DNA from 3 places in the Streptomyces sp. NPDC006487 genome. Region 3 is predicted to be linked to each of the others. Evidence: riboswitches for the same ligand, from Rfam matches in the RefSeq annotation. Region 3 holds a riboswitch; each other region holds the start of a gene.
The links. A riboswitch is a leader RNA that binds a small molecule or an ion and turns the genes downstream of it on or off. The one in region 3 is predicted to bind thiamine pyrophosphate.
Positions count from the first base shown of each region.

Region 1 (4,355 bases), on a different contig from region 3:
CCCGCGCACGCGGGAGCCCGTACCGCCTCCTCAGAACGCCGGGCGTTCCGGGTCCAGGGCCGCGCGGCCTTCCACCGGGGAGGAGGCTTCCGCGAAGCGGCGTTGGGGGATGCGGCCCGCGCGGTGGGCCAGGCGGCCCGCCGAGACCGCGTCGCGCATGGCCGCGGCCATCAGGACGGGGAGCTGCGCCCGGGTCACCGCCGAGGCCAGCATGACCGCCGCGCAGCCCAGTTCCATGGCCAGGGCCACGTCCGAGGCCGTTCCGGCTCCGGCGTCCAGGATGACCGGGACCCCGGCCCGCTCGGTGATCAGCTCGAAGTTGTGCGGGTTGCGGATGCCCATGCCGGAGCCGATGGGGGAGCCGAGCGGCATGATCGCCGCGCAGCCCACGTCCTCGAGTTTGCGGGCGAGGACCGGGTCGTCGTTCGTGTAGGGGAGGACGGTGAAGCCCTCGTCGACCAGGACCTCCGCCGCGTCGAGCAGTTCGACCCCGTCCGGGAGGAGGGTGCGTTCGTCCGCGACGACCTCCAGCTTGATCCAGTCCGTGCCGAGGGCCTCCCGGGCCAGCCGGGCCGTCAGTACGGCCTCGCCCGCCGTGAAGCAGCCCGCGGTGTTGGGGAGGACCGCGATGCCGAGGCGGTTCAGGACGGACAGGACCGAGCCCTGGACCGTCGGGTCGAGGCGCCGCATCGCGACCGTGGTGAGTTCCGTGCCGGACGCGACCAGCGCCCGTTCCAGGATGTCCAGGCTCGGGGCCCCGCCGGTGCCCATGATCAGGCGCGAGGAGAAGGTCCGGCCGGCGAGGGTGAATACATCGTCGGGGGTGTCCGCCATGTGTTCAGCCTCCCTGGACCGCGGTGAGGACCTCGACGCGGTCGCCGTCGGTCACGGAGGTGTACGGCCACTGGCCGCGCGGAACCACGGTCTCGTTGAGGGCGGCCGCGACCCCCTTGGTGGCCTCGGTGAGGGTGGCGACCACGGTGGCGAGCATGGTGCCGTCCGCGATCTCGCGCGGCTCGCCGTTGACGGAAATGGTCATGCGAACGACTCCTGTCGCGTGAGGGTCGACATGTGGGGCGACGTGTGGGGCGACGTGTGGGGCGACGTGTGGGTCGACGTGAGGGCGAAACGGCGCGGGGTGAAGGGGCGGGCGATCTCCGGCAGTTCGCCGGTGGTCAGCAGGTCCGCCATCACGTCCCCGGTCAGCGGGGTCAGCAGGACCCCGTTGCGGTAGTGCCCGGTGGCCAGGTGCAGCCCCGGGAGTTCCGTCGGACCGAGGAGGGGGGCGTTGTCCGGGGATCCGGGCCGCAGTCCGGCCCGGGTCTCCACCAGGGGGAGTTCGGTGATCCCGGGCACCAGCTCGTGGGCGTCGCGCAGGAGTTCGTAGACCCCGCCCGCGGTGACGGTGGTGTCCCAGCCGAGCTCCTCGCTGGTGGCGCCGAGGACGAGTTCGCCGTTCTCGCGGGGCACGAGATAGACGTGGCTGCCGCGCACCACGGCCCGTACGGTCCGTGACAGGAACGGGGCGTAGGACGGTGGCACGGCGAGGCGCAGCACCTGGCCCTTGACCGGCCGTACGGGGGCCACGGCCTCCGGCGGTACGCCGTCCAGCCGGCCGCTGAGCGAGCCCGCCGCCAGCACCACCTGGTCGGCGCGCAGTTCCGTACCGCCGTCATCGTCGAGGACCGCGCCGCAGGCCCGGTCGGCGGCGGTCAGCAGTCGCGCCGCCCCGGCACGGTGCAAGGTGACCCCGGCCCGTTCGCAGGCGGCCAGCAGGGCGGCCGCGAGGCGGCGCGGGTCGACCTGGTGGTCGCCGTCCACGCGCAGGCCGCCGCGTACGCCCGGAGCCAGCATCGGTTCCAGGCGGCGGCACTCGCGGCCGGTCAGCCACTCGGACTCCAGGCCGCAGCGGCGCTGGAGCGCGTGCAGTTCGCGCAGGTGCAGCCGGTCGTCGGCGTCGAGGGCGACGGCGAGGGTGCCGCAGGCGCGGTAGCCGATGTCCATGCCGCCGCTGGCTTCGGCGAGCTCGGCGGCGAATTCGGGGTAGCGGGCGGCGGAGGCGAGGTTGAGCCCGAGCAGGGTCTCCTCGCCGTAGTGCAGCTCGGTGACGGCGGCCAGCATGCCGGCCGCGACCTGGGCGGCGCCGCCGCCGGGGGCCGGGTCGGCCAGTGCGGTGCGCAGCCCGCGCCGGGCCGCCCGCCAGGCGGTGACCAGGCCGATGATGCCGCCCCCGATGACGAGGACGTCGTAGCCGGGACTCCGGCCGTTCCTGGATGAATGCATGGGCGTCCAGCCCCTCCCTTCGCCGGCATGACCCGGATCAGGTTCGTACGGTCGGAGGCCGGCCAGCCTCCCTCTCAGCCCGGTGCGCCCGGACTCCCGCGATAGGTTCGGTGCCAGAGTAACGCCGAGCCCGACGGCGGGTAAGGCTGCCTCCCCGGTGCCGGCCTCCGCCTGGGTCCCGCCTGGGCTCTGCCCGGCCTCCGTCCCGCCTCCGCCCGGTCTCCGCTGCGTCTCCGCCCCGGTCTCCGCACGCTATTCCTGGCGAACCGTCAGTTGATTAGGGTGGGCCGCGTGAGCGAGCAGACGCAACAGCAGAGGCAGCAGGCGGAAGGCACGGGGCGCGGCGTGGTCGTCGTGGGCGCCGGGATGGCCGGGGTCCAGACGGCGGTCGCCCTCAGGGAGCAGGGCTGGACCGGCCCCGTCACCCTGCTGGGAGCCGAACCCCACCAGCCCTACGACCGGCCCCCGCTGTCCAAGGCGGTGCTCCTCGGCAAGGCCGAGGACTCGGCCTTCGACGTCGACTTCGGGGAGCTCGGCATCGAGCTCCGGCTGGGGGTCGAGGTCACCGGACTGCGGGCCGCCGACCGGGAGGTGGACACCGAGGCGGGACCGGTCCCGTACGAGTTCCTCGTGCTGGCCACCGGTGCCCTCCCGCTGAACCTGCCCGGCGCGGAGGGCGTCCCCGGGGTGCACCTGCTGCGCACCCTGGACGACGCGGCCCGGCTGCGGCCCGTACTGGCGGACGGCTCGGCGGTGGTGGTGGTCGGGGCCGGGTGGATCGGTGCGGAGTTCGCCACCGCCGCCCGCGAGGCGGGCTGCGCGGTGACGGTGGTCGAGGCGGCCGACCGGGTGCTGGCGGGCGCGCTGCCGCCGGAGGTCGCCGAGCCGATGGGCCACTGGTACGCCCAGGCGGGCGCCGAGCTGCTGACGGGCGCGCGGGTGGCCTCCGTGGAACCGGGCCGGGTCCTGCTGGCCGACGGGCGGGAGCTGCCGGCGGAGGCGGTGGTGGTGGGCATCGGCGCCCGCCCCGCCACCGGATGGCTGGCCGGGTCCGGCGTGGAGCTCGGCCCGGACGGAGCGGTCACCGCCGACGAGTGGCTGCGCACCTCGGTGCCCGGGGTGTACGCCGTGGGGGACTGCGCCTCCTTTCCCTCGGAGCGTTACGGATCCCGGCTGCTGGTGCACCACTGGGACAACGCGCTGCAGGGCCCGCGGGTGGTGGCGGCGGACATCCTGGCCGGGGGCTCGGGGGAGCAGGTCTACGACCCGGTCCCGTACTTCTGGTCGGAGCAGTTCGGCCGCTTCGTGCAGTACGCCGGGCACCACGCCGGCGCGGACGCACCGCTGTGGCGCGGGGACCCGGAGTCCGACACCTGGTCGGTGTGCTGGCTGCGGGAGGGCCGGCTGGCCGCGGTGCTCGCGGTGGGCCGCCCGCGCGACCTGGCCCAGGGGCGCCGCCTGATCGAGTCGGGCGCCCTCGTGGACCCGGAGAAGGTCGCCGACCCGGCGGTCGCGCTGAAGTCGGCGGTGCGCTGACCCGGCGGGGCGCGGGCCGGGAACGGGTTCCGGCCCGCGCCGACGCCCCCGTCCGGACCCCGGACGGGGCCGCTCGGGTACCGGCAGGCAGTCCGAGATGGCAGGCTTGTGCCCGTGACCGAGATTGACGCAAAGATCGATGCCCTTGTTCCCGCCTGGCTGTACCTCCCCGACATCGCGGAGATGCTCGACATCGAAGTGACCAAGGTTCGCCAGCTGGTCAAGGAGGGTCAGCTGCTCGCGGTGCGCCGCGGCGAGAACCGCTCCCTCCAGGTCCCCGCGGCCTTCATCGACGGAGACAAGATCGTCAAGGGCCTGGTCGGGCTGCTGACCGTGCTCCGCGACGACCGCTTCACCGACGCGGAGATCCTGGAGTGGCTCTTCACCGCCGACGAGACCCTGCCCGGCACCCCCGTGCAGGCACTGCGCGAGAATCGCGGCACGGAGGTGAAGCGCCGCGCTCAGGCGCTCGCCATCTGACCTGACTCCGCCTCGTACGCGGTGTGGGGGGCCCCGGGGGGGGCCCCCCCCCCCCC
Region 1 is NZ_JBIAHN010000047.1:96-4,450, reverse strand. It holds gene ACFYM0_RS37860 (thiazole synthase) at 31-834, opposite strand; gene thiS (sulfur carrier protein ThiS) at 839-1,039, opposite strand; gene thiO (glycine oxidase ThiO) at 1,036-2,283, opposite strand; TPP riboswitch at 2,281-2,393, opposite strand; gene ACFYM0_RS37845 (NAD(P)/FAD-dependent oxidoreductase) at 2,575-3,819, shown strand; gene ACFYM0_RS37840 (Rv2175c family DNA-binding protein) at 3,934-4,299, shown strand.
Region 1: linked by a shared signal. The riboswitch ahead of thiO (glycine oxidase ThiO) and the one ahead of ACFYM0_RS29910 (thiamine ABC transporter substrate binding subunit) in region 3 are both predicted to bind thiamine pyrophosphate.

Region 2 (4,355 bases), on a different contig from region 3:
TTCGTCCTGGGGGACGCAGCGGGCCGTCTGGCCGGTGGCGGGCTTCAGCAGAAACGTCGCAGCATGATCCTCGACTCCCTCGCGCACTTCCGCGACGCGGTCGGGGCCCCCGTCTACTTCGCCGTCTACCGCGAGGGTGAAATCGAGGTCGTGGGTGTTTCGGACACCCCGGCGAACCCGGCCTGTGAAGAGTGGGCCGATTTCCGCGAGACCGGCCACGCGCACGCCATCGGGCAGTGCCTGCTCGGCCAGCTCGACGAGAAGGCGCGCAAGGAGTACTACGACCGTCACCCGGTCGAGGCCGTCACCCCCTACACCGTGCGGGATCAACGGGCTCTGGAGCAGCGGATCGGCTCCATGGAGCGGATGCAGCCGGTGACCGAGCGGCAGGAGTACGCCCTGGGAACGGTGTGCGCGGCCATCCCCATCACGGCCGGCGACACCGCCGCGACCATGGCGATTTCTCTCCCTCTGCACCAGGAACACCGATTGCTGTATGCGGTCGATCGGCTACGGAGTGAAGTAGGCGCGCTGTTGAGCACCCTCTCGTTCTCTATCAGTATCTGAAAACTCACTCCTTGTGATCTGCAAGCGCTTCCACCACTCTTGTCAAGAGGGCCTTGGGGGATCATTCCTGGCCACTTCCACTACAGCGGGGTAGGCAATGCGCGAGTCGGTACAGGCAGAGGTCATGATGAGTTTCCTCGTTTCCGAGGAGCTCTCGTTCCGGATCCCGGTGGAACTCCGGTACGACGCTCGTGACCCCTACGCAGTCCGCCTGACCTTCCACCTTCCCGGAGATGCGCCCGTCACCTGGGCGTTCGGCCGGGAGCTCCTTCTGGACGGCATCAACAAGCCGTGCGGTGACGGCGATGTCCACATCGCCCCGACCGATCCGGAGGAGCTGTCCGATGTCCACATCCGGCTGCAAGTAGGCGCAGACCGGGCACTCTTCCGTGCGAGCGCGGCGCCACTCGTGGCATTCCTCGACCGCACCGACCGGATCGTCCCGCTCGGCCAGGAGCGCAACCTCGGGGACTTCGAGGAGAACCTCGACGAGGCGCTCGACAAGATCCTCGCGGAGTCGCAGCAGAACGAGCAGAACGCGGGCTGACCGAAGCCCGGCCGGACACCTGCTGACCAGGGTGGCCCGGCACGCATCACCGCATCACCGCACGACCTGATTCATTTGCATCACTTGCATCACCGGATTCACGCACCAGGGCTCAGCGTGCCGACGCGCTGAGCGCTCCACCTTGCCGTTCTTCACGACCGGCCGTGCGCGCGAACTGACCGGTCGCGCCCGCCGGTCCGCCTTTCAGCGCTTGCGCCGCCGACCCCGGCCGCCGCGGAGCGGCCCCGAGGCCGCTGTGGCCGCCGGGGATTCCGCGCGGTCCGCGGACACCACCAGCGCGGCCAGCGCCGTGGTCACGGGTACCGAGGCGACCAGTCCGATCGAGCCCACGAGGGTCCGTACGATCTCCTCCGCGACCAGCTCGCTGTTGGCCACCGAACCCATACTGCTGTTCGCGATCGAGAACAGGAGGAGCAGGGGCAGCGCCGCACCCGCGTAGGCCAGTACCAGGGTGTTCACCACCGATGCGATGTGGTCGCGCCCGATGCGGATGCCCGCCCGGTAGAGCCCGCGCGGGCCCATCGACGGGTCCGCCTGGTGGAGTTCCCAGACCGCCGAGGTCTGAGTGACGGTCACGTCGTCGAGCACGCCGAGCGATCCGATGATGACACCCGCAAGCAGCAAACCGCTCATGTCGATGTTCGGGTAGAGCCCGTGGATCAGCCCGGTGTTGTCGTCCGTGTTGCCACTGAGGACGGCCCAGTCGATGAACAGCGAGCCCAGCAGGCCGATCAGCAGCAGCGAGACGAGGGTGCCGAGGACCGCGACCGAGGTGCGGGCCGTCAGTCCGTGGCACATGTAGAGCGCGATCAGCATGATCGCGCTGGCCCCGACCACGGCGACGACCAGCGGATTCGACCCCTGCAGGATCGCGGGGAGGATGAAGAAGGTCAGCACCGCGAAGCTGACGGCGAGTGCGATGAGTGCGAACAGCCCTCGCATCCGCCCGACGAGGACCACCGCGAGGGCGAAGATGCCCGCGAGCACGGCCATCGGCAGCTTGCGGTTCACGTCGATCACGGAGTACTGGAGATCCTGCGGTGCGTCCGGGGCGTACGCGACCACCACGCCCTGGCCGTCCGTCAACTGTCGTGGTGCGCCCGGCTGGACGATCTCGACGAACTCGCGGCCCTTGTCGGGGCCGCTGCCGACCCTGATGGTGGCCTTCTTGCACTCGCCGGTCTGAGCGGCGAGTGCCTCGCGCCCCTCGGGGGTCGAGGTGTCGCCGGTGGCCGGCACCTGCGCGGCGTTCACGGATTTGCAGTCGACGTGCTGGAGCGCGACGACCGTGCCCTGCTGGGTCTGCCGGTCGAACCCGACCCCGGTGCGCTCGTGGGCCGGGGCCCCACCGGGCCAGAGCACCGCCATGCCGATCACGACCGCGGCGGCGAAGGGGATCAGAACGGCCGCGATCACCTTGCGCAGGTGCTTCGAGACGGGGGCCGCCGGGCCATGGCTGTGCGAATGGCCGTGGGAGTGCCCGGGAGACCGGTCGGGCGAGTGACCGGGGTCCGCGTGCGCATGGCCTGAGTGGCCGGCGTGACCAGCGGGATCCGTGGGCTCGGTGGGGGGCTGCGGCGAGGACGTCACTGACTGATCATCGCAACAGATGAGGGGGCCCACTGTTCAGCACGCCACACATGACGCTAGCGTGGGGGCTACTTTGCACAACGCGGGAGCTCGGAGCACCGGGCTGAGAGGGCGCTGATCACCGTTCGCATTCGAATATGCGTACGGGAGGAGGCTGCGTCGACCGCCGAACCTGTTACCGGGTAATGCCGGCGTAGGGAGATTAGGTCTCATGACCATTCAGGACGCACGCACGCCTGCCGTCAGCCAGGACGCCGATGGCCAGACCGAGCGCCAGCCTGGCTGGCACAAGGGATACGTGGCGGGCTCCCGCCCCGACATCCGGGTGCCGGTCCGCCAGGTCCACCTCACCAACGGCAAGGACGTGACGCTCTACGACACGTCCGGGCCGTACACCGACCCGCAGATCGAGACCGACGTGCGCCGCGGCCTGCCGCCGCTGCGCGAGAACTGGATCATCAGCCGCGGGGACACCGAGGAGTACGCGGGCCGCCCCGTGCGCCCCGAGGACGACGGCATCAAGCACACCTCGCCGCGCGGTGGCCTCAAGAACCTCGACGCGGTCTTCCCGGGTCGTCCGCGCCAGCCCCGCCGTGGCCGTGGCGGCGCCGCGGTCACCCAGCTCGCGTACGCCCGCCGGGGCGAGATCACCCCGGAGATGGAGTACGTCGCGATCCGTGAGAACGTCTCCCCCGAGGTCGTCCGCGAGGAGATCGCCGCAGGTCGCGCGGTCATGCCGGTCAACGTGAACCACCCCGAGATCGAGCCGATGATCATCGGCAAGCGGTTCCTGGTGAAGGTCAACGCCAACATCGGCAACTCCGCCGTCACCTCCTCGATCGAAGAGGAGGTGGACAAGATGACCTGGGCGACCAAGTGGGGCGCCGACACGGTCATGGACCTCTCGACGGGCCGCAACATCCACACCACCCGCGAGTGGGTGCTGCGCAACTCCCCCGTGCCGATCGGCACCGTGCCGCTGTACCAGGCGCTGGAAAAGGTCGATGGCCGAGCCGAGGACCTGACCTGGGAGATCTACAAGGACACGGTCATCGAGCAGGCCGAGCAGGGCGTCGACTACATGACGGTCCACGCCGGCGTGCTGCTGTCGTACGTGCCGCTGACCGCGCGCCGCAAGACCGGCATCGTCTCGCGCGGCGGTTCGATCATGGCCGCCTGGTGCCTGGCGCACCACAAGGAGAACTTCCTCTACACGAACTTCGAGGAGCTCTGCGAGATCCTCGCGGCGTACGACGTGACGTACTCCCTGGGTGACGGCCTGCGCCCCGGTTCCATCGCGGACGCCAACGACGCGGCGCAGTTCGCGGAGCTGAAGACGCTGGGCGAGCTGAACACGATCGCCAAGCGGTACAACGTGCAGACGATGATCGAGGGCCCCGGGCACGTCCCGATGCACAAGATCAAGGAGAACATCGACCTTCAGCAGGAGATCTGCGAGGAGGCGCCGTTCTACACGCTCGGCCCGCTGACCACCGATGTCGCGCCCGCGTACGACCACATCACCTCGGGCATCGGCGCCGCGATGATCGCCTGGTGGGGTACCGCGATGCTCTGCTACGTCACGCCCAAGGAGCACCTGGGCCTGCCGAACCGCGACGACGTGAAGACC
Region 2 is NZ_JBIAHN010000008.1:285,433-289,787, forward strand. It holds gene ACFYM0_RS16335 (IclR family transcriptional regulator) at 1-567, shown strand, start outside; gene ACFYM0_RS16340 (SsgA family sporulation/cell division regulator) at 665-1,114, shown strand; gene ACFYM0_RS16345 (YibE/F family protein) at 1,319-2,725, opposite strand; TPP riboswitch at 2,798-2,942, shown strand; gene thiC (phosphomethylpyrimidine synthase ThiC) at 2,937-4,355, shown strand, end outside.
Region 2: linked by a shared signal. The riboswitch ahead of thiC (phosphomethylpyrimidine synthase ThiC) and the one ahead of ACFYM0_RS29910 (thiamine ABC transporter substrate binding subunit) in region 3 are both predicted to bind thiamine pyrophosphate.

Region 3 (17,020 bases):
CGATCATCGTTCCCAGTCCCGGGACTCCCGGGATCACCTCGGGGAGCCGGGCGGGGGGATGGTGCCGGTGGACAAGGTGATCGGGCGGGCCGACTGGATCGGCTGGCCGGTGTCGCGCTGGGGCGACGCCGGTTCCGTGGGCGGTGGCCGTGGGTAGCCGCGGGCGCCCGCGCGGCGGCCGGGACGAATACGAATACGACGACGAGCAGGACGCCGCCGCCGACGGCGCCGCTGCCCGAGACCCGGAGCCGGAGCACGACGTGCCGGCCGAGCCCGGCGGCCGGGCCGAACGGCGTCGCCTCGCCCGCCGGGTCCGGCGCAGACGGCGTACCCGCCGGGCGGGGGAGCTGCCCCTGCTCGTGGTGGTCGCGCTGTGCATCGCGCTGATCCTCAAGACCTTCCTCGTCCAGGCCTTCTTCATCCCGTCGGGCTCCATGGAGCAGACGATCCGGATCGGCGACCGGGTCCTGGTCGACAAGCTCACCCCGTGGTTCGGCTCCGAGGTCGAGCGCGGGGACGTGGTCGTGTTCAAGGACCCGGGGGGCTGGCTGGGCGGCGAGAGCGTCCAGCCCGCCGAGGACCCGGTGGGGATCAAGCAGATCAAGCAGACCCTCACCTTCATCGGCCTGCTGCCCTCGGCGAACGAACAGGACCTGATCAAGCGGGTCATCGGCGTCGGCGGGGACACCGTGAAGTGCTGCGACGCCCGCGGCCGCGTCAGCGTCAACGGATCGCCGCTCGACGAGCCGTACGTGAACCCGGGGAACGTCCCCTCGGAGATCCGCTTCGAGGTGCAGGTGCCGGCCGGACGGATCTTCGTCATGGGCGACCACAGGGCGAACTCCGCCGACTCCCGCTACCACCTCGACGAGGCCTTCCACGGCACGATCGACGAGAAGGACGTCGTCGGCGAGGCCGTGGTGATCGCCTGGCCGTTCGGGCACTGGCACCGGCTGGAACAGCCCGCCACCTTCCGCATGGTTCCCGACCAGGCGCGCGGTGGTCGCCGCGCGCCCCGTAGGCGCCGGGGCGGCTCCTCGTTCGCATAGTGTGTCCTTGGTCTCCCGCGCCTTCGGGAACTCCCGCTCGTTAGGGGAGGGGAGGGCCCGTGCCTCATCAGGGTCGGGCGTCGATTTCCGAACGAGGAGTGGATGTGGGGGACGTGGCGGTTGGTGCACGATCCGGACGCGACGAGGGTGGCGAGGAGCCGAACGACTCCTCCGGGCCCGATGCCGTCGAGAACGACGGCGACGACGCGATGGACGGCGCCGCGGCACGCCCGCACCGTTCGTTCTGGAAGGAGCTGCCGCTCCTGGTCGGCATCGCCCTCCTGCTCGCCCTGCTGATCAAGACCTTCCTGGTACAGGCGTTCTCGATCCCCTCGGACTCGATGCAGAACACCCTGCAGCGCGGTGACCGGGTGCTCGTGGACAAGCTGACGCCGTGGTTCGGATCGGAGCCCGAGCGCGGCGAGGTCGTGGTCTTCCACGACCCCTCGAACTGGCTGAGCGGGGAGCCCACCCCGGATCCCAACATCGCGCAGAAGGCCCTCAGCTGGATCGGCCTCATGCCGTCCGCCGAGGAGAAGGACCTGATCAAGAGGACGATCGCCATCGGCGGCGACACGGTCGAGTGCAAGAAGGGGGGACCGGTCATCGTCAACGGCAAGGAGCTCGACGAGCCGTACATCTTCCCGGGCAACACCCCGTGCGACGACTTCCCCTTCGGTCCGCTCACCGTGCCCAAGGGCAAGATCTGGGTGATGGGCGACCACCGGCAGAACTCGCAGGACTCCCGCTACCACCAGCAGGACCCCACCCAGGGCTTCGTGCCCGTCAGCGATGTCGTCGGACGCGCCGTGGTGGTCGCCTGGCCGATCACCCGCTGGTCCACCCTGCCGGTTCCGGACACCTACGACCAGCCGGGCATCGGTACGCAGACCAAGGCCACCGCGCTCGGTCTGGACGCCGCCGGGCTGGCGCCGGTCGGACTCGGCCCGGCCGCGCTCGGGTTCGCCGGCGCGGTGCCGGTCGTGCTGTGGCGCAGGCGGAGGCTGACCGCGGGGCGTACCGACAGGTAGGGTGCCGCCCAGGTCGACGATCTCCGAGTGTGGGGGCGCTTGCAATGGGCGGAACACGAGCAATACGAGCAGGTGACGGCGATGGCCGCGGTGCTCTCGGCAGCATGCTGTCGGGAGTCGCCGTGGCCATCGGCTTTGTGCTCTTCCTGGGCGGCTTCGTGTGGGGAGCCGTCGTGTACCAGCCGTACACGGTGCCCACCGATTCGATGGTGCCCACCGTGCAGCCCGGAGACCGGGTTCTGGCGCAGCGCATCGCCGGGGAGGACGTGCGCCGCGGGGACGTGGTGATCTTCAAGGACGGGCAGTGGAGCGATTCGCCCATGGTCAAGCGGGTCGTCGGCATCGGCGGGGACACGGTCAAGTGCTGCGGTGCCGGCGGCCGGCTCACCGTCAACGGCAAGGAGCTCGACGAGCCGTACATCGAGGAGGAGAAGCTCGACGTGGCGGGCGCTCCGGGCGGGTCCGCCTCCCGGACGCCGTTCGAGGTGACGGTGCCCGAGGGCAACCTCTTCCTGCTCGGCGACCGGCGCGGAGCCTCCCTGGACTCCCGGGCGCACCTGGAGGAGGCCGGGCAGGGGACGGTGGCCCGCTCGGCGGTGACGGGCCGCGTCGACGCCCTCGCATGGCCCGACATGGCGATGCTGGAGAGGCCCAGGGCCTACGCCGCCCTGCCCGGCGGGACCTCGACGCCGGGGCCGCTGCTGCTCCAGGTGGCCGCGGTGGTGGGCGGGGCGGCCCTGGTGCTGCTCGGAGCCGCGTACGGGCCGGTCGTACGGGTTCTCGGGCGCGGGCGGAGGCAGGAGCGGGCCGATGTCCGCTGACGCGCCGGCGGGGCCGGGAGGCGGCTCCGGGCCGGGGGCCGGCTCCGGGCCGGGCGGTGCGGGAGGGCAGGGAGCGCCGCGCAAGGTGGCGCGTGTGATCCTGCTGGACCCCGAGGACCGGATCCTGCTGCTGCACGGCTTCGAGCCGGGCGACCCGGCGGACGACTGGTGGTTCACCCCGGGCGGCGGCCTGGAAGGGGCCGAGACCCGGGAGCAGGCCGCGCTCCGCGAGCTCGCGGAGGAGACCGGGATCACCGACGTGGAACTGGGGCCGGTGCTGTGGCACCGCTACTGCTCGTTCCCCTTCGACGGGCGCCGCTGGGAGCAGGACGAGTGGTACTTCCTGGCCCGGACCAGCCAGACCGCGACCGTGCTGGGAGGCCTCACCGAGCTGGAGCGCCGCAGCGTCTCGGGCACCAGGTGGTGGACCTCCGAGGAACTCCTTGCGGCCCATGAGACGGTGTACCCGACCAGACTCGCGGAGCTGCTCCGCACGCTGCTCGACGACGGTCCCCCGGGTGCGCCCGTGAACCTGGCTCCGGAAATCGTTTAGGGGCGCACGGGCCTGGCGCACAATAGGGGGACGCACGGCTGAAGGGGAACATGCCATGAGTGCCGAGGACCTCGAGAAGTACGAGACCGAGATGGAGCTGAAGCTCTATCGCGAGTACCGCGACGTCGTCGGGCTGTTCAAGTACGTGATCGAGACCGAACGCCGTTTCTACCTCACCAACGACTACGAGATGCAGGTGCACTCGGTACAGGGGGAGGTCTTTTTCGAGGTCTCGATGGCCGACGCGTGGGTCTGGGACATGTACAGACCGGCTCGGTTCGTGAAGCAGGTGCGGGTGCTGACCTTCAAGGACGTGAACATCGAGGAGCTCAACAAGAGCGACCTCGAGCTTCCGGGCAGCTGATCTCCGGCCCGGTTCCCTCGCCGGGGTGACGCGGTCGTCCACATCGCCCCGGCTGTCCACCAAGATCCACCAGGTGGGCGGGGACGCGGGATCGTCGGTGCCGGAGGTGGTGCCGGATGAACGCGAAGGGCGTGGCACAGCAGGCATTGGGGCGGTACGGCGAGGACCTCGCGACACGACGCCTCACCGAGGCCGGGATGACCGTGATCGCGCGGAACTGGCGGTGTCGCGGCGGGGAGATCGACATCGTCGCCCGGGACGGGGACGCCCTCGTCGTGTGCGAGGTCAAGACCCGGCGGGCGGGGGAGTTCGAACATCCCATGGCCGCGCTGCGGCCCGCCCAGGCCGAGCGCTTGCGCAGGCTCGCCGGGCGCTGGCTGGCCGACCACGGGGGACCACCCCCGGGCGGGGTCCGCATCGACCTCGTCGGTGTCCTCCTGCCGCGCCGCGGCGGGCCCTTGGTGGAGCACGTCAGGGGGGCGGCCTGATGGGGTTCGCACGGGCCTGCTCGGTCGCCCTCGTGGGCGTCGACGGCGTGGTGGTGGAGGTCCAGGCCGACCTGGAGCCCGGGGTCGCCACCTTCTCCCTGGTGGGGCTGCCCGACAAGACCCTGGTCGAGAGCCGGGACCGGGTCAGGGCGGCCGTGGTGAACTCGGGCGCCGCCTGGCCGCAGAAGAAGCTCACCGTCGGCCTCAGCCCGGCGTCCGTCCCGAAGGGCGGCGCGGGCTTCGATCTCGCCGTGGCCGCAGCCGTGCTGGGCGCCGCCGAGGTGGTCGACCCGAAGGCGATCGCCGATCTCGTCCTCATCGGGGAGCTGGGGCTGGACGGCCGGGTGCGTCCCGTCCGCGGGATCCTCCCGGCGGTGCTCGCCGCAGCCGAGGCCGGATACCGGCAGGTCGTGGTCCCGCAGCAGTGCGCGGCCGAGGCCATGCTGGTCCCGGACGTCTCGGTGCTCGGGGTACGCAGCCTGCGCCAGCTGATCGCGGTGCTCACCGGGGGAGAGGTCCCGGAGGAGGAACCACCGGATCCGTCCGGGCGCCCGGACCCGATGCTCGCCGGGCTGGTCGTCCCGGGCGCCGGACTCGGCACGGGAGTGGCCCGCGACGGCGACGGACGGGACTTCCCCGACCTCGCCGACGTCGCCGGACAGCACGCGGCACGCCGGGCCCTGGAAGTGGCGGCCGCCGGGGGCCACCACCTCTTCCTCAGCGGACCGCCGGGCGCCGGCAAGACGATGATGGCCGAGCGGATCCCCTGGATCATGCCCCCGCTCACCCGACAGGACTCCCTGGAGGTCACGGCCGTCCACTCGGTCGCGGGAATCCTGCCCCCGGGCGAACCGCTCGTCGCGCGACCCCCGTACTGCGCCCCGCACCACTCGGCGACCATGCAGTCCCTCGTCGGGGGCGGAGCCGGTGTGGCCAGGCCCGGAGCGGTGTCACTGGCCCACAGGGGGGTGCTGTTCCTGGACGAAGCCGCGGAGTTCGCCGCCAAGGCCCTGGACGCCCTGAGGCAGCCCCTCGAAGCGGGACACGTGGTCATCGCCCGGGCCGCCGGGGTGGTACGCCTGCCGGCCCGGTTCTTGATGGTGCTGGCCGCCAACCCCTGTCCCTGCGGGCGCCACACCCTGCACGGGACCGGCTGCGACTGCCCGGCCTCGGTGATCCGCCGTTACCAGGCCCGGCTGTCGGGGCCGCTGCTGGACCGGGTGGACCTGCGCGTGGAGGTAGAGCCGGTCACCCGCTCCGATCTGCTGGGGCGAGGGGGCCGCGGCGAAGCCACGGCGGTGGTGGCCGCGCGGGTCCGGGAGGCCCGCGAACGGGCGGCGGCCCGGTTCGAGGGCACGCCCTGGCGGCTCAACGCGGAGGTCCCGGGCCACGAGCTGCGGACCCGCTGGCCGGCCGCCCCCGGAGCGCTGGCCCAGGCCGAGCGGGACCTGGAGCGCGGCCTGCTGACCGCGCGGGGGCTCGACCGGGTGCTCCGGGTCGCCTGGACGGTGGCCGACCTGAGGAGCCGGGACCGCCCCGACGCCCTGGACGTGGCGGTCGCCCTCGAACTGCGCACCGGAATCGCCCGCGGAGCCGCGACGCACCTGGACGCCGCCTCATGACCGCCGCGGCTCCGGACCCGGAATCCGGCCCGCCGGGGGAGGCGGAGCCCGCGGGCGAGGTGCTCGCGCGGGCCGCGCTCACCCGGGTCCTTGAGCCCGGGGAGGAGCACGGCGGGCGCTGGCTGCGGCAGTACGGGGCCGTCGGGCTGATACGGCTGCTGACCGGGCCCGCGCCGGAGCACGGGGTACTGACCGGGGTCGGCGGCGAGCGGCTCGCCGGATACCGCCGCCGGGCCGCGTCGGCCGACCCCCGGCGGGACCTGGAGGCCGCCGCCGAGACCGGGGGCCGGTTCGTCTGCCCCGGGTCGCCGGAGTGGCCGAGTCAGCTGGACGACCTCGGGGACGCCCGGCCCGTCGGGCTGTGGGTGCGGGGCAGGCCGAGCCTGCGGGCCTGGGCCCTGCGCTCCGTGGCGGTGGTCGGAGCCCGCGCCTGTACCCCGTACGGGGCGCACATGGCCCAGAGCCTGGCCGGTGAACTCGCCGAGCGCGGCTGGGTGCTGGTTTCGGGCGCCGCCTACGGGATCGACGGCGCCGCCCACCGCGGCGCCCTCGCCGCCGGCGGAGCCACGGCCGCCGTGCTGGCCTGCGGGGTGGACGTGGCCTACCCGCGCGGGCACGCCGGCCTGCTCGGCCGGATCGCCGCCCAGGGGATGGTCCTCGGCGAGCTGCCGCCCGGCAGCCATCCCACGCCGAGCCGTTTCGTGCTGCGCAACCGCGTCATCGCCGCCCTGACCCGGGGCACGGTCGTCGTGGAGGCGGCCCACCGCAGCGGGTCCCTGGTCACCGCCCGGCGGGCCCAGGCGCTGGGGAGGATCACCATGGGCATCCCGGGCCCGGCCACCAGCGGTCTCTCGGCCGGCGTGCACGAACTGCTGCGCGGAGAGGCCTCGCTGGTCACGGACGCGGCGGAGGTCATCGAGCTGGTCGGAGGGATGGGAGAGCTGGCACCCGAGCGGCGGGGCCCCGTCATCGCCCGGGACCTGCTGGGTCCCGAAGCGGTCCGGGTCCTCGAGGCCCTCCCGGCGGGGCGCCTCGCAGACCTGGGGGAACTGGCCCTCGCCGCGGGCGCCGGTACCGATGAAGTCATCGGCAGACTGTACGAACTTCACTCTCTGGGGTTCGTCGAACGGCAGGGCGACGGCTGGCAGTTGGCCCCGAAGCGGCCGAGAGGAGGCGCATAAAGCGCCGTCACCCGGCGAGGCGGTCGTTGACCTGGGGCGTTCCGGTGAAAGAGTGAAGGCGATGAGAGACGCGGTCTTCCCGGTGGCACCCGCCGGGACCGTGCGCCAGGCGCCGGTCCCGGGTCTCCCGCGCGAGTCGGGGCGCCCTTGCGGGCCCGCGCGATCCCGTACTCTTCGCGCACCGCGACACTTCCGTCACGCTACGCTCCCAAGGAATCCGGCTCCGGCAAAGGCGAAGCATGCCCCAGCACACCTCAGGGTCCGACCGCGCTGCGGTGCCCCCCGCTGCGCGCGGCAGCGAGCGGTCCACCGCGCCCTCGTCCCTGGAGGTGCTGTGGCGCTCGTACAAGGACTCGGGTGACGAGCGGCTGCGGGAGCAGCTGATCCTGCACTACTCGCCTCTCGTGAAGTACGTGGCGGGCCGCGTCAGCGTCGGCCTGCCGCCCAATGTGGAACAGGCCGACTTCGTCTCCTCCGGAGTCTTCGGACTGATCGACGCCATCGAGAAGTTCGACATCGAACGGTCCATCAAGTTCGAGACGTACGCGATCACCCGCATCCGCGGCGCGATGATCGACGAGCTGCGGGCGCTGGACTGGATCCCCCGCTCGGTGCGGCAGAAGGCGCGCGCCGTCGAACGGGCCTACGCCACGCTGGAGGCCCAGCTGCGGCGCACCCCGACCGAGCACGAGGTCGCCGGGGAGATGGGCATCGGCGTGGAGGATCTGCACGCCGTTTTCAGCCAGTTGTCGCTCGCCAACGTGGTCGCCCTCGAAGAACTGCTGCACGTGGGCGGGGAGGGCGACCGCCTCTCCCTGATGGACACGCTGGAGGACACCGCCGCGGACAACCCGGTGGAGGTCGCGGAGGACCGGGAGTTGCGCCGGCTGCTGGCGCGGGCCATCAACACGCTGCCCGAGCGGGAGAAGACGGTGGTGACCCTCTACTACTACGAGGGCCTCACGCTCGCCGAGATCGGCAACGTCCTCGGGGTCACCGAGAGCCGCGTCAGCCAGATCCACACCAAGTCGGTCCTGCAGCTGCGGGCGAAGCTGGCGGACGTCGGGCGCTGAACCGGGTCCCGGAGCGCGAGGGCGGATGCCGAGAGCGTGCGACGGCCTTGCGGTGCATCCGTAGAGTGGACGCGTGCCCAGGATTCGAGCGGCCTCCGTGGCCGAGCACCGGTCGATGCAGCGCGGCGCCCTGTTGGACGCCGCGCGTTCCCTGCTGTCCGAAGGGGGGACGGAAGCGCTGACCTTCCCCGCCCTAGCCGAGCGGACCGGCCTCGCCCGGTCCTCCGTCTACGAGTACTTCCGGTCCCGCGCGGCCGTCGTCGAAGAGCTGTGCGCGGTGGACTTCCCCGTGTGGGCGGCCGAGATCGAGGCGGCGATGTCCGAGGCGGAGACGCCGGAGGCGAAGATCGAGGCGTATGTGCGCTGCCAGCTGGGGCTGGTGGGGGACAAGCGGCACCGGGCGGTGGTGGCGATTTCGGCGAGCGAGCTGGACGCCGGGGCGCGCGAGAAGATCCGCGCGGCGCACGGGAGCCTGATCGCGATGATCGTGGAGGCGTTGGGCGCGCTGGGGCAGGCGGAGCCGAGGCTGGCCGCGATGCTGCTCCAGGGTGTGGTGGACGCTGCCGTCCGGCGGATCGAGGGCGGTGCCGGGGAAGACCCCGTTGTCGTCACGGACGCGGCGGTGGCCATGGCCCTGCGGGGCGTCGGGGGCTGACCCGGCCCGGTTCCCCGGGCCCTGCCCCGGTCCTCAAACGCCGGACGGCTGAAAGAGCCCGGACCCCGGTCCTCCAGCGCCTGACGGCTGAGGGGTGGTCAGGGGGAGTAGGCGGGGGGTCGGGCGCGGCAGGAGCGTCAGGGGGTTGAGGTAGGCCTCCGCGTGGAGGAGGCCCCAGTGGAGGCAGGGGCGGGGGCAGTGGGGGCCTTCCGTGAGGAGGGCGACCACCTGTCCCGTCGTGACCTCGGCGCCCTGTGCCACCAGGGGGCGGACCGGTTCGTAGGTCGTGCGCAGGCCGTTCGGGAGGGTCAGCGAAAGGACCCCGCGGCCGGCCACCGGGCCGGCGTAGTGGACACGGCCCGGACCGATCGCGCGGAGCTCCGCGCCCACCGGGGCCGCAAGGTCCACCCCGCGGTGGCCCGCCGCGTACGGGGTCGGGGGCGGGTCCCACCAGCGGACCACCGTCAGGGGAGAGGGCAGCGGGCGTCCGGTCGGGCCCGGCGGCACCGGTGGCGGCGCCGATGGCACCTGCGGCCCCGGCAGCCCTCGCGGTCCGGGCGGTCCGGGTGCCGTCGGAGGTGGGGCCAGGGTGAGGCCCAGGGCCAGGAGCAGGGTGAGCAGCAGCTTCGTCATGGGGGAATGGTTCCGTTTCCGGAGCCGGTCCCGTTCGGGCCTGTGGACGGGCGGGGCGCTGTGGACAACCGCGTCACCCGGCATACCACCGGGTCCCGTACACTTCTTGTGGCGATCCGGGTCACCGGGTCGACTTCGCACGCCCCAGCACCGGCCCCTCAGGGCCAGGTGACAGCGTCTCTCGGTCCCCTCTACGGGGGCAGGGCGCGACAGGGGCGTCAGGAACCAAACCGAGAAAACAAGGAGATGGCCATGGCCGTCGTAACGATGCGGGAGCTGCTGGAAAGCGGCGTCCACTTCGGTCACCAGACCCGCCGTTGGAACCCGAAGATGAAGCGCTTCATCTTCACGGAGCGCAACGGCATCTACATCATCGACCTGCTGCAGTCGCTGTCGTACATCGACCGCGCCTACGAGTTCGTGAAGGAGACCGTCGCCCACGGCGGTTCCATCATGTTCGTCGGTACCAAGAAGCAGGCCCAGGAGGCCATCGCCGAGCAGGCGACGCGCGTTGGTATGCCCTACGTCAACCAGCGGTGGCTGGGTGGCATGCTCACCAACTTCTCCACCGTCTACAAGCGCCTTCAGCGTCTGAAGGAGCTTGAGGCGATCGACTTCGAGGACGTCGCCGCCTCGGGTCTCACCAAGAAGGAGCTCCTGGTCCTCTCTCGCGAGAAGATCAAGCTGGAGAAGACCCTCGGTGGTATCCGCGAGATGTCGAAGGTTCCCAGCGCCGTCTGGATCGTCGACACCAAGAAGGAGCACATCGCCGTCGGTGAGGCGCGCAAGCTCCACATCCCGGTCGTCGCGATCCTCGACACCAACTGCGACCCCGACGAGGTCGACTACAAGATCCCGGGCAACGACGACGCGATCCGCTCCGTCACCCTGCTCACCCGCGTGATCGCCGACGCCGTCGCCGAGGGCCTCATCGCCCGTTCCGGTGCCGCCACTGGCGACTCGAAGCCGGGCGAGAAGGCCGCCGCCGAGCCGCTCGCCGAGTGGGAGCGCGACCTGCTCGAGGGCGAGAAGAAGGCCGATGACGCTGAGGCCGCTCCGGCCGAGGCCGCTGTCGAGACCCCCGCCGTCGAGGCCGAGGCCGCTCCGGCCGCCGAGGCCGAGGTTGTCGCCGAGGCCGTCGTCGAGGCTCCGGCCGCCGACGCCGAGCAGGCCTGACCCACTGAGAGCGCCCGGCGTTCACACGCCGGGCACTCGAAGAACGGACGATGACGGCGGGGGAGCCGCGCCACGAGCGCGCTCCTCCGCCGTTCACCCGTAGATCTACGACTTCGAGAGAGAATCACAGACTCATGGCGAACTACACCGCCGCTGACGTCAAGAAGCTCCGCGAGCTCACCGGCGTCGGCATGCTGGACTGCAAGAACGCGCTGGTCGAGGCCGACGGTGACGTCGACAAGGCCGTCGAGGCACTCCGTATCAAGGGTCAGAAGGGCGTCGCCAAGCGCGAAGGCCGTTCTGCCGAGAACGGTGCCGTCGTCTCCGTCATCTCCGACGACAACACCTCCGGTGTCCTCGTCGAGCTGAAGTGCGAGACGGACTTCGTCGCCAAGGGCGACAAGTTCCTTGCGGTCACCAACGAGCTGGCCAACCACATCGCCGCGACCTCGCCGGCCGACATCGAGGCGCTGCTCGCGTCCGAGATCGCCCCCGGCAAGACCGTCCAGGCGTTCGTGGACGAGGCCAACGCCAACCTCGGCGAGAAGATCGTCCTGGACCGCTTCGCGCAGTTCACCGGCGGCTACGTCTCGGCGTACATGCACCGCACGATGCCCGACCTGCCGTTCCAGATCGGCGTCCTGGTCGAGCTCGACAAGGAGAACGCCGAGGTCGCCCGCGGCGTCGCGCAGCACATCGCCGCGTTCGCGCCGAAGTGGCTCTCCGCCGAGGACGTGCCGGCCGAGGTCGTCGAGTCCGAGCGTCGCGTGGCCGAAGAGGTCACCCGCGCCGAGGGCAAGCCGGAAGCCGCGCTGCCGAAGATCGTCGAGGGTCGTGTCAACGGCTTCTTCCGCGACAACACGCTGCTCGGCCAGGCGTACGCCCTGGACGCCAAGAAGTCCGTCCAGAAGGTTCTGGACGAGGCCGGTGTCACCCTGGTGCGCTTCTCGCGCATCAAGGTCGGCATCTGAGTCCGTCCGTACGCGACGGACACCGGACCCCGGTAGGGTCTGAAGCAGTCGCCCGCGTTCGCGCAGGGCGACCGCAGATCTGACGAGGAGGCCATTGCCGCAGAGGGAACCGCGAGGACCCACCGGCAATGGCCTTCTTCGTATGTGCACGAGGAGATCTCCATGAATCAGGGCGTGGACACCCACACCGCTTCCGACGACAAGAGCGACCAGGACAAGAAGGGCCGCCGCTTCATGCTGAAGCTGTCGGGCGAGGCCTTCTCCGGTGGCGGAGGACTGGGCGTCGACCCCGACGTAGTCCACGCCATCGCCCGTGAGATCGCCGCGGTGGTCCGCGACGGCGCGGAGATCGCGATCGTGATCGGCGGTGGCAACTTCTTCCGCGGCGCCGAACTCCAGCAGCGCGGCATGGACCGGGCCCGGTCCGACTACATGGGCATGCTCGGCACGGTCATGAACTGCCTCGCCCTCCAGGACTTCCTGGAGAAGGAAGGCATCGACTCCCGCGTCCAGACGGCCATCACCATGGGCCAGGTCGCCGAGCCGTACATCCCGCTGCGCGCCGTGCGTCACCTGGAGAAGGGCCGCGTGGTCATCTTCGGTGCCGGCATGGGCATGCCTTATTTCTCCACCGACACCACGGCCGCCCAGCGCGCCCTGGAGATCGACGCGGAAGCCCTGCTCATGGGCAAGAACGGCGTCGACGGGGTCTACGACTCCGACCCGAAGAAGAACCCGGACGCGGTGAAGTTCGACGCGCTGGAGTACAGCGAGGTGCTGTCGCGCGACCTCAAGGTCGCCGATGCCACGGCCATCACTCTGTGCCGCGACAACAAGCTGCCGATCCTCGTCTTCGAGCTGCTCGCCGAGGGCAATATCGCGCGGGCCGTCAAGGGTGAGAAGATCGGCACGCTCGTGAGCGACCAGGGCACCCGGGCCTGAGCAGGCCCTCCGTCCGCCTGAACCATCCATTTCTGACATGCAGGAGCACGTGGTGACCGAAGAGATCCTCCTCGAGGCCGAGGAGAAGATGGAAAAGGCCGTCGTCGTCGCCAAGGAAGACTTCGCCGCGATTCGCACCGGTCGTGCGCACCCGGCGATGTTCAACAAGATCGTGGCGGAGTACTACGGCGCCATCACGCCCATCAACCAGCTCGCCTCCTTCTCGGTCCCCGAGCCGCGCATGGCGATCGTGACCCCGTTCGACAAGAGCGCCCTGCGCAACATCGAGACGGCCATCCGCGACTCCGACCTGGGCGTCAACCCCAGCAACGACGGCAGCATCATCCGGGTGACCTTCCCCGAGCTGACGCAGGACCGCCGCAAGGAGTACATCAAGGTCGCGCGCACCAAGGCCGAGGACTCCAAGGTGTCGATCCGCGCCATCCGCCGCAAGGCGAAGGACGCCCTCGACAAGCTCGTCAAGGACAAGGAAGCCGGCGAGGACGAGGTGCGCCGCGCCGAGAAGGAGCTCGACGACACCACCGCGAAGTACGTCGCGCAGGTGGACGAGCTCCTGAAGCACAAGGAAGCCGAGCTCCTCGAAGTCTGATGAACGACACTTCCTGGCAGCCGGAGCCGGTTCCGGCGGGTCCCGCCTACGATGCGCTGGTGGGCCCGCACACTCGGCCCATGCCCATCGTGCCCGATGCCGCCGGCCGTGACTTCGACGACCGGGAAGCACGCGATCGGGGGGCCGCCGCTGACGGCGGCCCCCTCTTCCGCGCCGATACGCCGCCGCAGGAGCCCATGCCCAGCCCCCCGCCGACCCCGCCTTCGCCGGCACCGCAGGACGCCTCGCCCCCGCCTCAGAAGAAGCGTGCCGGGCGGGACCTGCGTGCCGCCATAGGGGTCGGAGTGGGCCTCGGCGCGGTGATCTTCGCCTCGCTGTTCATCGTCAAGGCGGTCTTCGTCGGCGTCGTCGTCGTGGCGGTCGTCGTCGGCCTGTGGGAGCTCACCTCCCGTCTCCAGGAGAAGAAGGGCATCAAGGCCCCGCTGGTCCCGCTCGCGATCGGCGGTGCGGCGATGGTCATCGCCGGGTACGTCCGCGGGGCCGAGGGCGCCTGGGTGGCGATGGCGCTGACCGCCCTCGCGGTCCTGGTCTGGCGGATGACAGAGCCGCCCGAGGACTACCTCAAGGACGTCACCGCCGGAGTCTTCGCGGCGTTCTACGTGCCCTTCCTGGCCACGTTCGTCGCGATGCTGCTCACCGCCGACGACGGGCCGCAGCGGGTCGTCACCTTCCTGGTCCTGACCGTGGTCAGCGACACCGGGGCCTACGCGGTCGGCTGGCGCTTCGGGAAGACCAAGCTCGCCCCGCGCATCAGCCCCGGAAAGACCCGTGAGGGGCTCTTCGGAGCGGTGGCCTTCGCGATGGGGGCCGGCGCGCTGTGCATGGAGTTCCTGATCGACGGGGGCGTCTGGTGGCAGGGCCTGGTGCTCGGCTTCGCCGTGGCGGTCAGCGCCACCCTCGGTGACCTCGGGGAATCCATGATCAAGCGGGATCTCGGGATCAAGGACATGGGCACGCTGCTGCCGGGTCACGGCGGCATCATGGACCGGCTGGACTCCCTGCTTCCCACGGCCCCGGTGGTCTGGCTGCTGCTGGCGGCCTTCGTCGGCACGGGCTGACCTGCGGAAAGGCGCCCGTGCAGGCAGGGCGGTTACTCTTGGAAGGCGCGCTGCTTCTGCGGCGCGCCTTTCGTCTTACAAGGAGTACCTGCCATGGCCCGCCCTGTCCCGGGAGAGCTCACTTTCGTCGCCCCTCGTGGAGCGAAGAAGCCGCCCCGGCACCTCGCCGACCTCACGCCCGAGGAGCGCCGGGAGGCCGTCGCCGCGATCGGTGAGAAGCCGTTCCGGGCCAAGCAGCTCTCCCAGCACTACTTCGCCCGGTACGCGCACGACCCGGCCGAGTGGACCGACATCCCCGCCGCGTCCCGCGAGAAGCTCCAGCAGGAGCTGCTGCCGGACCTGATGAACGTCCTGCGGCACATCTCGTGCGACGACGACACCACCCGCAAGACCCTGTGGAAGCTGCACGACGGCACGCTCGTCGAGTCCGTGCTGATGCGCTACCCGGACCGGGTCACCATGTGCATCTCCTCGCAGGCCGGCTGCGGCATGAACTGCCCGTTCTGCGCCACCGGACAGGCCGGTCTCGACCGCAACCTGTCGACGGCCGAGATCGTGCACCAGATCGTCGACGGCATGCGCGCCCTGCGCGACGGCGAGGTCCCCGGCGGGCCGGCCCGGCTGTCGAACATCGTCTTCATGGGCATGGGCGAGCCGCTCGCCAACTACAACCGCGTGGTGGGCGCCATCCGCCGCCTGACCGACCCGGAGCCCGACGGCCTGGGCCTGTCCCAGCGCGGGATCACCGTCTCCACGGTGGGCCTGGTCCCGGCGATGCACCGCTTCGCCGACGAGGGCTTCAAGTGCCGTCTCGCCGTCTCCCTGCACGCCCCGGACGACGAGCTGCGCGACACCCTGGTCCCCGTGAACACCCGCTGGAACGTGCGTGAGGTGCTCGGCGCGGCCTGGGAGTACGCGGAGAAGTCCGGCCGCCGGATCTCCATCGAGTACGCCCTGATCCGCGACATCAACGACCAGGCCTGGCGCGGCGACCTGCTCGGCAGGCTCCTCAAGGGCAAGCGCGTGCACGTCAACCTGATTCCGCTGAACCCGACCCCGGGCTCGAAGTGGACCGCCTCGCGGCCCGAGGACGAGAAGGCCTTCGTCGAGGCCATCGCCCGCCACGGGGTGCCGGTGACCGTACGCGACACCCGCGGCCAGGAGATCGACGGCGCGTGCGGCCAGCTCGCCGCCTCGGAGCGCTGATTTCGGCCAGTTGAGGTGTGCAATCGGCCGCGGGGTACCCTGTGGCCGAAACCAATTTCATATTCCGACAGGGGAGCGCCACAGCGCTGAGAGTGCGGTAACCGTCACCGCAGACCCTCTGAACCTCGCCCCGGTCATTCGGGGTAGGAAGTTCGGTCACCACTCAAGCTGTTGCGCCCTGCCCGGCGTCCGCTCCACAGAGCGCCGGGCAGGGCCGCGTCTTCTCCTGGACATCCCAGGAGGAATGCACCAATGAGCACCACCAAGAAGATGGCGGGCATCGCGCTCGTGGCCGCGCTCGGCGTCACGACGCTCAGTGCCTGCGGCGGCGGCGACGCCAAGGACAAGTCCGCCGGGGCGAGCGACGCCCCGAAGTCCAAGACGGTCACCCTCGTCTCGCACGACTCCTTCAACGTGACCGACACGGTCCTCAAGGAGTTCGAGCAGCAGAGCGGCTACACCGTCAAGGTCCTGAAGTCGGGTGACGCGGGCGCGGCCCTGAACCAGGAGATCCTCACCAAGGGCTCCCCGCGCGGCGACGTCTTCTTCGGCGTGGACAACACGCTCCTCTCCCGGGCCCTCGACAACGGCATCTTCACGCCGTACGAGGCCAAGGGGCTGGCCGGCGTGAAGCCCGAGTTCGTGCTCGACAAGGAGCACCGGGTCACCCCGGTCGACTCCGGCGACATCTGCGTCAACTACGACAAGGCCTACTTCGCCGACAAGAAGCTCGCCCCGCCGCAGACGCTGGACGACCTGATCAAGCCGGAGTACAAGAACCTGCTGGTCACCGAGAACGCCGCGACCTCCTCGCCCGGCCTCGGCTTCCTCCTCGCCTCCGTCGGCAAGTACGGCGACGAGGGCTGGAAGGACTACTGGAGCAAGCTCAAGGCCAACGGCGTCGAGGTCGTCGACGGCTGGGAGCAGGCCTACAACGAGCGCTTCTCCGGCTCGGCGGGCGGCAAGAAGGCCAAGGGCGACCGGCCGCTGGTCGTCTCCTACGCCTCCAGCCCGCCGGTCGAGGTGCTCTACGGCGAGCCGCAGCCGGCCGAGGCCCCCACGGGCGTCTCGACGGGAACCTGCTTCCGCCAGACCGAGTTCGCGGGTCTGCTCAAGGGCGCGAAGAACGAGGAGGGCGGCAAGGCGCTCCTGGACTTCCTGATCTCCAAGAAGTTCCAGGAGGACATGCCGCTCCAGATGTTCGTGAACCCGGTGACCAAGGACGCGACGCTGCCCGAGCTGTTCACCAAGCACGGCGTCGTCATCGAGAAGCCCGAGGTGGTCGCCCCGGAGGCCATCGCCAAGAACCGTGACCAGTGGGTCAAGGCGTGGACCGCGCTCGTCGTGAAGTAGGACCGGTGAGCAAGGTTCCGAAGGAGAGCGGGCGGGCCACGGCCGTCAGGCTCGGTCTGATGGCCGTGCCGCTCGTCTTCTTCGGTCTGTTCTTCGCCTACCCCGTCGCCGCGATCGTCGGGCGCGGGCTCAAGACCGACGCCGGCTGGCAGTTCGGCCGGATCGGCGAGGTCCTGGCCCGGCCCGACATCGGCGACGTGCTCTGGTTCACCA
Region 3 is NZ_JBIAHN010000018.1:126,858-143,877, forward strand. It holds gene lepB (signal peptidase I) at 1-157, shown strand, start outside; gene lepB (signal peptidase I) at 150-1,049, shown strand; gene lepB (signal peptidase I) at 1,163-2,080, shown strand; gene lepB (signal peptidase I) at 2,125-2,901, shown strand; gene ACFYM0_RS29840 (NUDIX hydrolase) at 2,891-3,454, shown strand; gene ACFYM0_RS29845 (DUF2469 domain-containing protein) at 3,510-3,818, shown strand; gene ACFYM0_RS29850 (YraN family protein) at 3,935-4,306, shown strand; gene ACFYM0_RS29855 (YifB family Mg chelatase-like AAA ATPase) at 4,306-5,928, shown strand; gene dprA (DNA-processing protein DprA) at 5,925-7,109, shown strand; gene whiG (RNA polymerase sigma factor WhiG) at 7,349-8,182, shown strand; gene ACFYM0_RS29870 (TetR/AcrR family transcriptional regulator) at 8,280-8,837, shown strand; gene ACFYM0_RS29875 (M23 family metallopeptidase) at 8,871-9,470, opposite strand; gene rpsB (30S ribosomal protein S2) at 9,723-10,646, shown strand; gene tsf (translation elongation factor Ts) at 10,781-11,617, shown strand; gene pyrH (UMP kinase) at 11,780-12,559, shown strand; gene frr (ribosome recycling factor) at 12,612-13,169, shown strand; gene ACFYM0_RS29900 (phosphatidate cytidylyltransferase) at 13,169-14,248, shown strand; gene rlmN (23S rRNA (adenine(2503)-C(2))-methyltransferase RlmN) at 14,342-15,454, shown strand; TPP riboswitch at 15,514-15,622, shown strand; gene ACFYM0_RS29910 (thiamine ABC transporter substrate binding subunit) at 15,707-16,807, shown strand; gene ACFYM0_RS29915 (ABC transporter permease) at 16,867-17,020, shown strand, end outside.